Regions from separate parts of the Micromonospora sp. NPDC049204 genome, predicted to be linked through region 1. Evidence: riboswitches for the same ligand, from Rfam matches in the RefSeq annotation. Region 1 holds a riboswitch; each other region holds the start of a gene.
What was found. Region 1 has a riboswitch for cobalamin ahead of AB0A90_RS01190 (ribonucleoside-diphosphate reductase subunit alpha). Riboswitches for the same ligand answer to the same signal wherever they lie in the genome.
Positions count from the first base shown of each region.

Region 2: it holds a riboswitch for cobalamin, as region 1 does, so the genes downstream of both, bluB (5,6-dimethylbenzimidazole synthase) here and AB0A90_RS01190 (ribonucleoside-diphosphate reductase subunit alpha) in region 1, are expected to answer to the same signal.
Region 3: it holds a riboswitch for cobalamin, as region 1 does, so the genes downstream of both, cobN (cobaltochelatase subunit CobN) here and AB0A90_RS01190 (ribonucleoside-diphosphate reductase subunit alpha) in region 1, are expected to answer to the same signal.

Region 1 is NZ_JBEZDC010000001.1:232,967-237,380, reverse strand. Features, by position in the region: gene AB0A90_RS01195 (L-fuconate dehydratase) at 1-944, opposite strand, end outside; cobalamin riboswitch at 1,509-1,726, shown strand; gene AB0A90_RS01190 (ribonucleoside-diphosphate reductase subunit alpha) at 1,922-4,246, shown strand; gene AB0A90_RS01185 (ribonucleotide-diphosphate reductase subunit beta) at 4,294-4,414, shown strand, end outside.
Region 2 is NZ_JBEZDC010000007.1:155,614-160,027, reverse strand. Features, by position in the region: gene AB0A90_RS15930 (bifunctional 5,10-methylenetetrahydrofolate dehydrogenase/5,10-methenyltetrahydrofolate cyclohydrolase) at 1-646, shown strand, start outside; gene AB0A90_RS15925 (alpha/beta hydrolase) at 967-1,668, shown strand; cobalamin riboswitch at 1,764-1,964, shown strand; gene bluB (5,6-dimethylbenzimidazole synthase) at 1,993-2,619, shown strand; gene AB0A90_RS15915 (vitamin B12-dependent ribonucleotide reductase) at 2,675-4,414, opposite strand, start outside.
Region 3 is NZ_JBEZDC010000028.1:41,395-45,808, reverse strand. Features, by position in the region: gene AB0A90_RS33435 (inositol monophosphatase family protein) at 1-524, opposite strand, end outside; gene AB0A90_RS33430 (DUF5919 domain-containing protein) at 521-781, opposite strand; cobalamin riboswitch at 1,062-1,191, shown strand; gene cobN (cobaltochelatase subunit CobN) at 1,522-4,414, shown strand, end outside.

The DNA of each region.
Region 1 (4,414 bases):
TGCTTGAACATCACCCGGTTGTGGCAGTGCTCGCCGGTGGCGACTCCGATCGGAGCGACGGCGCGGCGCACGGCGGCGTGGCCCAGAATGTCGTCGGGGCTGGTCGGCTCCTCGATCCACAGTGGCTCGAACTGCGCCAGGGCCTTGACCCACTCGATGGCCTGACCGACGTCCCACACCTGGTTGGCGTCGATCATCAGGTTGCGGTCCGGACCGAGGATCTCCCGGGCGATGCCGCACCGGCGGATGTCGTCGTCGAGGTTGGCGCCCACCTTCAGCTTGACGTAGCCGTAGCCGGTGTCCACCGCCTCCTGGCACAGCCGGCGCAGCTTGTCGTCGCCGTAGCCGAGCCAGCCTGCCGAGGTGGTGTAGGCGGGGTAGCCGGTCCGGTCGAGCTCGGCGAGACGGGCCGCCTTCGTGCTCTCCTTGGCCCGCAGGATGGCCAGCGCCTCGTCCCGGGTCAGCGCGTCGGACAGGTAGCGCAGGTCCGCGATGTCGACGAGCTGCTCGGGGGACATGTCGACGAGCAGCCGCCACAGCGGCTTGTCGGCGACCCGGGCGACCAGATCCCACGACGCGTTGAGGACGGCGGCCAGCGACAGGTGCACGACACCCTTCTCTGGGCCGAGCCAGCGTAGTTGCGAGTCGGAGGTGAGCAGACGGTAGACCGCGCCCATGTCCGCCGCCATCGTCGCGACGTCCACGCCGACGAGGCGCTGTGCCTGATGGACGGCCGCCGCGACGACGATGTCGTTGCCCCGGCCGATGGTGAAGGTCAGGCCGTGGCCCGCGAGTGGCGCACCGCTGCTGTCGACGCCGTCGGTGTGCAGGACGACGTAGGCCGCCGAGTAGTCGCCGTCCTTGTTCATGGCGTCGGAGCCGTCAGCGGTCAGGGAGGTGGGGAAGCGGACGTCCTCGACAGTGACGGCGGTGATCTGCGGCATGCGCTCCTCGCCCGGTTAGGCTAAAGATCAGATGATCTCTGGGAGTATACGGAGGGTCGATCCGACGCGTCAACGACGTCGATCCGTCGGGTATCGAAGACATCCAATGTTTCTTCGTGCTGGAGATTCGTCGGTGCGCGGTCCCCGTGATCGCCGTACCCGATCCGCGAGCCCTTAATGCGGTGGTGCCGACATTCGCCGCGCTGGTAGGCACCTTCGACGGGCGGCACCTCGTCGTCGGCCCGGGCACTGCTGCGGCACCGCCGGCCCGATGGGGACGGTGGTGCGAGATATGAGGAGTGGTTCAGAAGATTAGATGTCCACTCCGGATAACTACATTGACGCCTAAGTATAGGTAGGGATCCTTACATCTAAAGACTTAATACATCACACCTTTCCGAATGTCGACACCTGCTCGTGTGCCGCGCGCCGCGCGGGTGTCGGTCCACCGCGCCCCGGCGCGACTCGGCCTGGTCGGCGTGGCCGGTGATGACCGTCACGGAGGTCGCCGTCGACACGCCCGAGACCGACATGTGGGGTGTGACAACCGCAGCGTCCCTATATATGGTGTCGAACGCAGCTGGTTCGGCCGCTCATCCGGAGTGGTCGAGGCAAGAGGGAACCCGGTGGAAATCCGGGACTGTCCCGCAGCGGTGAGTGGGAACGACAGCCGTCAGAAGCACTGGGCCACGAAGCGGTCTGGGAAGCGACGGCCAGTAGGAGACCGGCCAACCCGGTCGTGCCCACGAGTCCGAAGACCTGCCAGCGCGCCGCGTACCCGCACCCGGGTGGGCGGCGGTCCGAGGCCGCGTGGGACGGCCGACGCCACCTGACCCACGCCGTGCCGGCGTGGCGTCCGTTGGTGTCCGTCTCCACGCGTTCGAGGGGCCATCAGGTCTCGAACTCGCGAGGAGTGAGTGGTGACAGTCACCGAGGCAGTCCCGGTCAGCGGCGACGCGGCCGTCCGGCGCACGCCGATGCAGGTGCGCAAGCGCAACGGCACCACCGAGTCCGTGGACGTCAACAAGATCGTCCGTGCGGTCGAGCGGTGGGCCGACGACCTGGCCGACGTCGACCCGATGCGGGTCGCCACCCGCACGATCAGCGGCCTGTACGACGGCGCGACGACGGCCGAGATGGACCGGCTCTCCATCCAGACCGCCGCCGAGATGATCGGTGAGGAACCGCAGTACTCGCGCCTCGCCGCCCGGCTGCTGTCCGGCTACGTCGACAAGGAGGTGCGTCGACAGGGCGTCACCTCGTTCAGCGCGGCGATCCGGATCGGCCACGCCGAGGGCCTGGTCGGCGACGACACCGCCGCGTTCGTCGCCGCCCACGCCCCGATGCTCGACCACGCTGTCGATCCCGACGGCGACCGACGATTCGAGTACTTCGGCCTGCGCACGGTGTACGACAGGTACCTGCTGCGTCACCCCACCAGCCGGCTGGTGCTGGAGACCCCGCAGTACTGGCTGCTCCGGGTGGCCTGCGGGCTGTCCCAGACGCCGGACGAGGCGGTCGGCTTCTACCGGCTGATGTCCAGCCTGGCCTATCTGCCCAGCTCGCCGACACTGTTCAACTCCGGCACCCGACACACCCAGATGTCCTCCTGCTATCTGGTCGACTCTCCGCGCGACGAGTTGGACTCCATCTACCAGCGGTACGCCCAGGTCGCCAACCTGTCCAAGTTCGCCGGCGGCATCGGCATCGCGTACTCCCGGGTCCGGTCCAGGGGTGCACTGATCCGCGGCACCAACGGGCAGTCCAACGGGATCGTGCCGTGGCTGCGCACACTGGACGCGAGCGTCGCCGCGGTCAACCAGGGCGGCCGGCGCAAGGGCGCGGCCTGCGTCTATCTGGAACCGTGGCACCCGGACATCGAGGAGTTCCTACAACTGCGGGACAACACCGGCGAGGACGCCCGCCGCACCCACAACCTCAACCTGGCCAACTGGATCCCGGACGAGTTCATGCGCCGGGTCGAGGCCGACGAGATGTGGTCACTGTTCGACCCGCACGAGGTACCCGAGCTGCCCGACCTGTGGGGGGAGCGGTTCGACGCCGCGTACCGGCAGGCCGAGGCGCAGGGCCGCCACGTGCGGCAGGTCCCGGCGCGGGAGCTGTACGGCAGGATGATGCGCACCCTCGCCCAGACCGGCAACGGGTGGATGACCTTCAAGGACGCCGCGAACCGACTGTGCAACCAGACCGCCGAGGACGGCAACGTGGTGCACCTGTCCAACCTGTGCACCGAGATCATCGAGGTGTCCAGCGACGCCGAGACCGCCGTGTGCAACCTCGGCTCGGTGAACCTCGCCGCGCACCTCAGCGACGGCGGCATCGACTGGGAGCGGCTGCGCGCCACCGTCCGTACCGCCGTGACCTTCCTGGACCGGGTCATCGACATCAACTACTACCCGACCGAGCAGGCGGCGGCGAGCAACCCCCGCTGGCGGCCGGTGGGGCTCGGGCTGATGGGCCTTCAGGACGTCTTCTTCGCGCTGCGGCTGCCGTTCGACTCGCCGGCCGCTCGGGAGCTGTCCACCCGGATCAGCGAGGAGTTGTACCTGACCGCGCTGGAGACCTCCGCCGACCTGGCGCGTCGCTTCGGCGCGCACCCGGCGTACCCGCAGACCCGGGCCGCGCGGGGCCAGCTCCAACCGGACCTGTGGGGTGTCGAGGGTACGCAGACCGCGCGCTGGGACGCGCTGCGCCAGCGGGTTGCGACGGACGGGCTGCGCAACTCGCTGCTCGTGGCGGTCGCGCCGACCGCGACCATCGCCTCGATCGCCGGGTGCTACGAGTGCATCGAGCCGCAGGTGTCCAACCTGTTCAAGCGCGAGACCCTGTCGGGGGAGTTCCTCCAGGTCAACACCGCTCTGGTCCGCGAGTTGAAGGCCCGCGGTCTGTGGACCGAGCGGATCCGCTCGGCGATCAAGCGGGCGGAGGGGTCGGTGCAGGACATCGCCGAGCTGCCGGCCGGCGTCCGGGAGTTGTTCCGCACCGCCTGGGAACTGCCGCAGCGGGCGCTGATCGACCTGGCCGCCGCCCGTGCCCCGTTCATCGACCAGTCCCAGTCGCTGAACCTGTTCCTGGCCGCGCCGACCATCGGCAAGCTCTCCTCGATGTACCTGTACGCCTGGAAGGCCGGGCTGAAGTCCACGTACTACCTGCGCTCGCGGCCCGCCACCCGGATCCAACAGGCCACCGTCAGTGCTGTCGCACCCGTCGCCGTCGCCGTCGACGCGGAGGCGCTGGCCTGCTCGCTGGAGAACCCCGAGTCGTGCGAGGCCTGCCAGTGACCGCCCGCACCGCCGACGCCAACACCACCGACACGAGGACCACGCACATGCTGCTCGACCCCGGGATGGACCTCACCCTCCGCCCGATGCGTTACCCGCACTTCTTCGACAGGTTCCGCGACGCCATCCGCAACACCTGGACGGTCGAGGAGGTCGACCTGCACGCCG
Region 2 (4,414 bases), on a different contig from region 1:
CACCGCCACCCAGGCCGAACTGCACCAGGCCATTGCCCGCTTCAACAGCGATCCCGCCGTGCACGGACTGCTCGTGCAGTACCCCGTGCCGGGGCATCTGGACTACGACGCGGCGCTGCTGACGATCGACCCGGACAAGGACGTCGACGGCATGCACCCGCTGAACATGGGGCGTCTCGCCGTCGGCCTGCCCGGCCCGCTGCCGTGCACCCCCGCCGGCATCGAAGCCCTCCTGGCGTACCACGAGATCCCCGTCGCCGGTCGTGAGGTCGTCATCCTCGGTCGCGGCGCCACCCTTGGCCGCCCCCTGGCGATGCTGCTCGCCCAGAAGCGTCCGACCGCCAACGCCGCCGTCACCGTCGTCCACACCGGCGTGCCCGACTGGGACCGCTACACCCGCCGCGCCGACATCCTCGTCGCCGCCGCGGGCGTACCCCGGATCGTTCGGCCCGAGCACGTCAAGCCCGGCGCCGTCGTCATCGGCGCCGGCGTCCGCTACGAAGGACGGCGCCTCCTACCGGACGTGGACGAAGCGTGCGCCGAGGTCGCCGGCGCCATCACGCCCCGGGTGGGCGGCGTCGGTCCGACCACCGTCGCGATGCTGTTCCGCAACGCGGTACGCGCGGCCGAGCGCGCGAGCGAGTAGCCCGGCAGGTGCGTCGGGGGAATTGCGGACAACCGCACCGCCACGGGCGCGAGTTTGCTATCCAGCGGCGCTCAGCAAGCAATACGGGAATGAGCTTGGATTCGGCCCGAGCCAGGCAACGTGTTGTTGATCACGAGCACACCGCCGCCGATCGGGCTTGTGGCTCGGCTCATAGTCATCCGCGCCTTGCTACCCAAAAGTAGCGGCATATATTTCCGCTGTCCTCGGTCGAGATGGGGCGCTCCGGTGATGCACGACGGCGTGGTCGACGACGAACTCCAGATCCGATCATTTGAATACATGCGGGCAGGAACATCATCTTGAACAGCATTCCGTCGCTTCTTCTCGTGCACGGTGCCTGGCACGGGCCCTGGGTCTGGCAGTCGCTCATCGAGCAGTTTCCGGATATCGACATCCACACCGTCGCGCTACCCAGTAGCGGCAACGACCCCGCTGCCCTCGGTGACCTCTACGACGACGCTGCCGTGGTCAAAGCCGCCGTCGCCGCCATCGACGGACCGGTCGTGGTCGTCGCCCACTCCTACGGTGGCGCACCAGTCACGGAGGCGCTCGCTGCCGCGGACAACGTACGCCGAATCGTTTATCTCGCCGCTTTCCAGCCGGATGTCGGCGATTCGCTCTTCTCCACCGCCGGCGGCGTTGCTCCGCCGTGGTGGGAGGTTCACGAGCGGACGGACCTGAAGGGCAGGGGTCACATCGAACCGTCGCAGCCCCGAGAGGTCTTCTACAGCGACGTCGATCCGGAAATCGCGGAACAGGCCGTTGCACGACTCGGGCTCCAGTCCTGGGCCTCGACGCAGCAGCCGCTGACCGAGGCCGCGTGGCGCACCATTCCCAGCACCTACCTCATTTGTGCGGCCGACAACGCTCTTCCGCCCTTCGCGCAGGAGCTCATGGCCAAGCGGGCCGAGCGGGTGTTGCGCATGAACTCCTCGCACTCGCCGTTCCTTTCTCAGCCCGCCGAGCTGGCCGCGCTGATCCGGGCGGAACTTTCCGCCTGACGCAGACGGCGCGGGTAGCGGCCGTCGCCCGGCCGGACATGCGACCGGGCGACGGACCGCCACCCCGCAGGCAGGGGCGGCCGCTATGCTGCGCGGTGGCACAAACGTTGCGAGGTGCCCCGCGCGAGTGGGGAGAATCGGGAAGCCGGTGTGAGTCCGGCACGGGCCCGCCGCGGTGACCGGGGAGCTGCCACCCACGCGTACCAGACGCAGCCACTGGCCCTGAGGGGCTGGGAAGGCGGGTGACCAGCGGAGATCCGGGAGTCCGAAGACCGGCCTCGCGTCATCGCCCCGTCAGGGGCGCGAGCGCAGCGGGAGCCTGCCTTGAACAACGGACTCTACGAGACCATCCACCGCCGTCGGGACGTACGTGCCCAGTTCACCGGGGCGCCGATCCCCGCGGATACGTTGGATCGGATCCTCACGGCGGCGCACGCCGCGCCGAGCGTCGGCCTCTCCCAGCCCTGGGACTTCATCCTGGTCCGCGATCCTGAGCTGCGGCAGCAGTTCCACCGGCACGTGGAGCGGGAGCGGGACACCTTCGCGGCCACTCTCGACGGTGCGGCGGCGGAACGCTTCGCCCGGATAAAGATCGATGGCGTACGAGAGTCGACGTTGTCGGTCGTGGTCACGTACGACCCGGAGCGGGGTGGGCCGGCCGTGCTCGGCCGTCACGCGATCGCCGACGCCGGCCTCTACTCGGTCTGTCTGGCGATCCAGAACCTGTGGCTGGCCGCAACCGCCGAGCAGCTCGGGGTCGGCTGGGTCTCGTTCTACCGGGAGTCGTTCCTGCGCGACCTGCTCGGCATCCCGGCCACCGTCCGCCCGGTGGCGTGGCTCTGCCTCGGCCCGGTCACCCATCTGGAGGAGACGCCGGACCTGGAGCGGCACGGCTGGCGTCAGCGACGTCCGCTGTCGTCGGTGATCCACCAGGATCGTTGGTCCGAGTGACCCGCACACAAACGAGCCCCGGGCGCGCGAACGCCCGGGGCTCGTCGCTGACGTGTCAGCTGCAGCCGCTGGTGGAGCCGCAGCCCTCGCAGACGTAGCAGCTACCGGCGGGGCGCATCTTCGTACCGCAGGTGAAGCAGAGCGGCGCGTCGGCGGCCTTGCCGATCACGGCCTCCAGCAGTTCGGTGCTGGAACCCACGCTCGGAGCCGGCTTGGCGGCGGCCACGTCGGCCATCTCCTGGGCCGGCTGGGCGACGGCCTCCGACTTGGCCGGGGCCTCCACCGGAGCCGAGGACGCCATCGCGGTGAGCTCCGCGCCGGTGACGGCGGCGGCCTCCGCGTCGGCCTCGGCCCGCAACTGGGCGGCCCGCTCCGAGGCGGTGAAGATGCCCAGCTCGGCGCGGCGCTCGTAGGGCAGGAAGTCCAGCGCCAGGCGACGGAAGATGTAGTCCATCACCGAGGCGGCCATCCGCACGTCCGGGTCGTCGGTCATGCCGGCCGGCTCGAAGCGCATGTTGGTGAACTTGCTGACGAACGTCTCCAGCGGCACGCCGTACTGCAGGCCGATGCTGATGGCCACCGAGAAGGCGTCCATCACGCCGGCCAGGGTCGAGCCCTGCTTGGACATCTTCAGGAAGACCTCGCCGAGGCCGTCGTCCGGGTAGGACGACGCGGTGAGGTAGCCCTCGGCGCCACCGACGGAGAAGCTGACCGTCTCGGACGGGCGCTTCTTCGGCAGGCGCTTACGCACCGGCCGGTACTCGATGACCTTCTCCACGGCGGCCGGCGCGGCCTCGACCGCGGCCGGCTCGGTGGCCTTGTTGGACTTGGCCACCGAGAGCGGCTGACCGACCTTGCAGTTGTCCCGGTAGATCGCCAGCGCCTTGAGGCCGAGCTTCCAGCCCTCGAAGTAGATCTTCTCGACGTCCTCGACGGTGGCCGCCTCCGGCATGTTGACCGTCTTGGAGATGGCGCCGGAGACGAACGGCTGGATGGCCGCCATCATCCGCACGTGACCCATCGGGGCGATCGTCCGCTCGCCCATGGCGCAGTCGAAGACCGGGTAGTGCTCCGGCTTGAGGCCCGGGGCGTCCACCACGTGGCCGTGGTCGGCGATGTGCTCGACGATCGCCTCGACCTGCTCCTCGGGGTAACCGAGGCTGCGCAGGGCGCGCGGCACCGTCTGGTTGACGATCTGCATCGAGCCGCCGCCGACCAGCTTCTTGAACTTGACAAGCGCCAGGTCCGGCTCCACGCCGGTCGTGTCGCAGTCCATCATGAAGCCGATCGTGCCCGTCGGGGCGAGGACGCTGGCCTGGGCGTTGCGCCAGCCGAACTTGTCGCCGATCTTGTTGCCCTGGGTCCACTGTTTGGTCGCCTCGCGGACGATCGCGGTGGCCACCGGGCTGGTCGGCTTGATCTCGTCGTTGGCGGCGGCGTGCTTGCGCATGACCCGCTTGTGCGGCTCGGCGTTGCGGGCGTAGCCGTCGTACGGGCCGACGACGCCGGCCAGCTCGGCGGAGCGGCGGTACGCGGTGCCGGTCATCAGGGACGTGATCGACGCGGCGACCGAGCGGCCCTGCTCCGAGTCGTACGGCAGGCCGGTGGCCATCAGCAGGGCGCCGAGGTTGGCGTAGCCGATGCCGAGCTGCCGGTAGGCGCGGGAGGTCTCGCCGATCTTCTCGGTCGGGAAGTCCGCGAAGCAGATCGAGATGTCCATCGCGGTGATGACGAACTCGACGGACTTGACGAACTTCTCCACCTCGAAGCCACCGTCGGCGCGGAGGAACTTCAT
Region 3 (4,414 bases), on a different contig from region 1:
TGCTCGGTGATGGCGAGTCTCTCGGCGTTCTTCCGGCTGGCGTCGGCACCGACCGCGTAGTCGCCGATGGCGACGACGGCGTCCCGGAGATCGGTGACCTGGCTGGCGCAGATGCGTCGGTTGTCGGCATAGGCGCCGTGCCCCTGAACGGCGTGGTAGCGGGTGCCGAGGAACGGCAGGTCGATGACGCCGAGGACGGCGTCTGTGCCGTGCAGGAGGCCGAGGGAGATCGCGCACAGGGGTGAGCCGTGGACGAAGTTGACGGTGCCGTCGACGGGGTCGAGTGCCCAGGTCAGTGCGCCGGTGTCGCCGCTGCCGCCATACTCCTCGCCGAGGAAACCGATGTCCGGCGCCGTGGCGGCCAGATGCTCGCGGACCGCTCGCTCGATGGCGTAGTCCACCTCGGACGCCATGTCACGGTCACCCTTGAAGGTCAGCGCGCCGGGCTGGAGCGTCCGCATCAGGTCGTGTGCCAGGTCGACGGCCTCCTGTGCGAGGGGGAGGAGGCGGGCGTGGTCAGTCATAGCTGGCGGCTGCGCTCCCAGAGTGAGGTGAACATCTCGTCGAATATCGGGTAGAGGCCGGAGGGACTCGTGTCGCGTTCGATGACCATCGTCGGGCAGTCGACGCCCCGCATCCGCGGTAGGTAGTGCTGGACGACGCAGAGTCGGTCATCGATCAGAAGCACGTTGGCGCGAATGGACTCGTCGTAGACGCCGATGGCCAGGTGGTCTCGGACACCTGCGGGGAGTGCACGCCCGTTTTCTCGGCTGGCTGTCACTGACTCGCCGGCCGCGCCGCTTCGAGCACGAGTAACCCAGGGCTGACCCCGTGGGTGCTGAATCGTCTACGACATCAGCTCCAGAGGGAGTCACACAGACACTCGGCTCCCTCTGCGGGATCACTCCGCCACCGGCCAATCAGCTCGCCGTCTCGTGGTCAGGCAACCCCGCGCACCTATATTTTCCCAGGTCAATGTGATGAGCGCGGCCGGGCGGTGCCAGGGCCGGCGTTGACCGGCGGCGGAGGGGTGTGGCAGCATTCGCGGCCTGACGGCAGTGAAGGAAGTCGGTGCGATTCCGACGCGGTCCCGCCACTGTCACCGGGGAGCGATCCCCCCTCGTGAGTCACGACCGTGTGTCTGCGGTTGGAAGGCCGGGGGAGAGCGTCGATCCGGAAGCCAGGATACTTCGGCCGTCGGGATGTACCCCAGGGCGTGGACACCCGAGGAGGACCCGATGACGCACAGCGTCTCATCCATTGACGATCATCGTCATGAGCCGTTTGGCGGGCACTGCACCGCGCCCACAACCGGCCGGCCCCGCACGTCCCGGCCCGGCCGTCGCGGCGTGCGCCAGACCGCTGGCTTCCGGTACCGCTGACCTGGGCGTCCGGCGCTGACCGGCCCCGACGTCCGCGTCGCTGAGCCCGGCCGAGCCGTCGTACCGGCTGACGCCGCACCCACCCGCTTCGTCCAGGTCGCCTCCGTAGCGGCCAGGGCGTCACTCTCCGGAGCCCGCCGTGCGCATCCTGCTGCTCTCCACCGCCGACACCGACCTGCTGGCCGCCCGCGCCAGCGGCGCCGACTACCGGCTCGCCAACCCCGCGCGGGTCGCCGCCGACGAGGTGCCCGCCCTGCTCGACGGGGTCGACCTCGTCGTCGTACGCCTGCTCGGCGGTCGGCAGGCGTGGCCGGACGGCCTCGCCGCGGTGCTCGCCACCGGTGTGCCGACGGTCGTGCTCGGCGGCGAGGCGCTGCCCGACGCGGAGCTGATGGCCATCTCCACAGTGCCGTCCGGGGTCGTCACCCAGGCGTTGGCGTACCTCGTCGAGGGTGGGCCGGACAACCTGGGGCAGCTCGCCCGGTTCCTCTCCGACACGGTGCTGCTCACCGGCGAGGGGTTCGCCCCGCCCGCGCCCACCCCCGCGTACGGCGTGCACGGCGAACACCCGACCGACCCGCTGCGGCCCACCGTGGGGATCGTCTTCTACCGGGCGCACGCCCTCGCCGGCAACACCGAATTCGTCGACGTCCTCGCGGACGCGGTCCACAACGCCGGCGGCAACCCGTTGCCGATCTTCTGCGGCTCGCTGCGAGGGCTGACCACCGGCGCGGGACCGCTCGGGCTGTTCGCCCGCTGCGACGCGCTGCTGGTCACCGTGCTGGCCGCCGGTGGCGCGGTCGCCGCGGACGCCTCCGGGGGCGGCGACGAGGACGCCTGGGACGTCGGCGCCCTGGCCGCCCTGGACGTGCCGATCATCCAGGCGCTCTGCCTGACCAGCACCCGCGAGCAGTGGGCCGGCAGCGACGCGGGGCTGTCCCCGTTGGACGCGGCGATGCAGGTGGCCATCCCCGAGTTCGACGGCCGGATCGTCAGCGTGCCGTTCTCGTTCAAGCAGATCGACGCCGACGGCCTCTCGGTCTACGCGGCCGACGCCGACCGGGCCGCCCGGGTCGCCGGGATCGCCGTGCGCCACGCCCGGCTGCGGTACGTCCCCAACGCCGACAAGCGAGTCGCCGTGGTGCTCAGCTCGTACCCCACCAAGCACTCCCGGGTCGGCAACGCCGTCGGGCTGGACACCCCGGTCTCGGCGGTCCGACTGCTGGCCGCGTTCGCCGAGGCCGGCTACCACCTGGGCGACGCGCCGGTGCCCGACGACGGCGACGCTCTGATCCACGCGCTGATCGCCGCCGGTGGTCACGACGTGGAGTGGCTGACCCCGGAGCAGCTGGCCGCCGCCGAGGCGCGGATACCGGGGCAGACCTACCGGCGGTGGTTCGACCAGGTGCCGTCCGAGCTGCGGGAACGGATGCGGGAACACTGGGGTGAGCCGCCCGGCCAGCTCTACACCGAGGGCGGGGACATCGTGCTCGCCGGGCTGCGCTTCGGCAACGTGGTGCTGCTGATCCAACCGCCGCGCGGCTTCGGGGAGAACCCGATCGCCATCTACCACGACCCGGACCTGCCGCCGAGTCACCACTACCTGGCCGCGTACCGCTGGCTGGCCGCCCCGGTCGCCGACGGCGGCTTCGGCGCGGACGCCGTGGTGCACCTGGGCAAACACGGCACCCTGGAGTGGCTGCCCGGCAAGGGCCTCGGCCTGGCCGCCGACTGCGCCCCCGACGCGGTCCTCGGTGACCTGCCGCTGGTCTACCCGTTCATCGTCAACGACCCCGGCGAGGGCACCCAGGCCAAACGTCGCGCGCACGCCGTGGTCATCGACCACCTGGTGCCGCCGATGGCCCGCGCCGAAACCTACGGCGACCTGGCCAAACTGGAACAACTGCTCGACGAGTACGCCACCGTGCAGGCCCTCGACCCGGCGAAGGTGCCCACCGTGCGGGCGCAGATCTGGGACCTCGTCCGCGCGGCGGAGCTGCACCACGACCTGCACGCCGAGGCGATGCCCGACGCGGATGACTTCGACGAGTTCGTGCTGCACCTCGACGGGTACCTCTGCGAGATCAAGGACGTGCAGATCCGCGACGGGCTGCACATCCTCGCCGACGCGCCCACCGGTGAGCCCCGGGTCAACCTGGTCCTCGCGGTGCTGCGCGCCCCGCAGATCTGGGGTGGCGCCCGCTCCCTGCCCGGCCTGCGGCAGGCGCTCGCCGTCGCGTACTCCCTCGACGAGCAGGAGCTGCTCGCGGCACCGGGCGAACGACTGGCGGTGCCCACGGCGCTGACCGACGTGGTGGACGGGCCGGCCGGCACCGCCGCCGACGCGGTCGACCTGATCGAGGCCCTCGCCCGGCGGTTGGTTATCGGGATGGAGACGCTCGGCTGGGACGCCGAGGCCGTCGACGCGGTGGTTGTCGAGGTGACCGGCCAGTCGATCCCGGACGTCGCCGCTGTGCTGCACTTCGCCGCCACCGAGCTGGTGCCCCGGCTGGACCGGACCACCGACGAGCTGACCAATACTCTCGGCGCGCTCGACGGCCGGTTCGTGCCGCCCGGCCCGTCCGGTTCACCCACCCGGGGCCTGGTCAACGTGCTGCCCACCGGCCGCAACTTCTACTCCGTCGACCCCAAGGCCATTCCCAGCCGCAACGCCTGGGACGTCGGGGTGGCCCTCGCCGACTCGCTGCTGGCCCGGCACCTCGCCGACACCGGGTCGTACCCCCGCTCGGTGGGTCTGACCGTGTGGGGCACCAGCGCGATGCGCACCCAGGGCGACGACATCGCCGAGGTGCTCGCGCTGCTGGGCTGCCGGCCGGTGTGGGACGACCGATCGCGGCGGGTCACCGGCATCGAGGTGGTGCCGACCGCCGAGCTGGGCCGGCCGCGTGTCGACGTGACCGTGCGCATCTCGGGGTTCTTCCGCGACGCGTTCCCGCACGTGGTGGCGCTGCTCGACGATGCCGTGCGGCGGGTCGCCGCCCTGGACGAGCCGGACGAGGACAACTACCTGC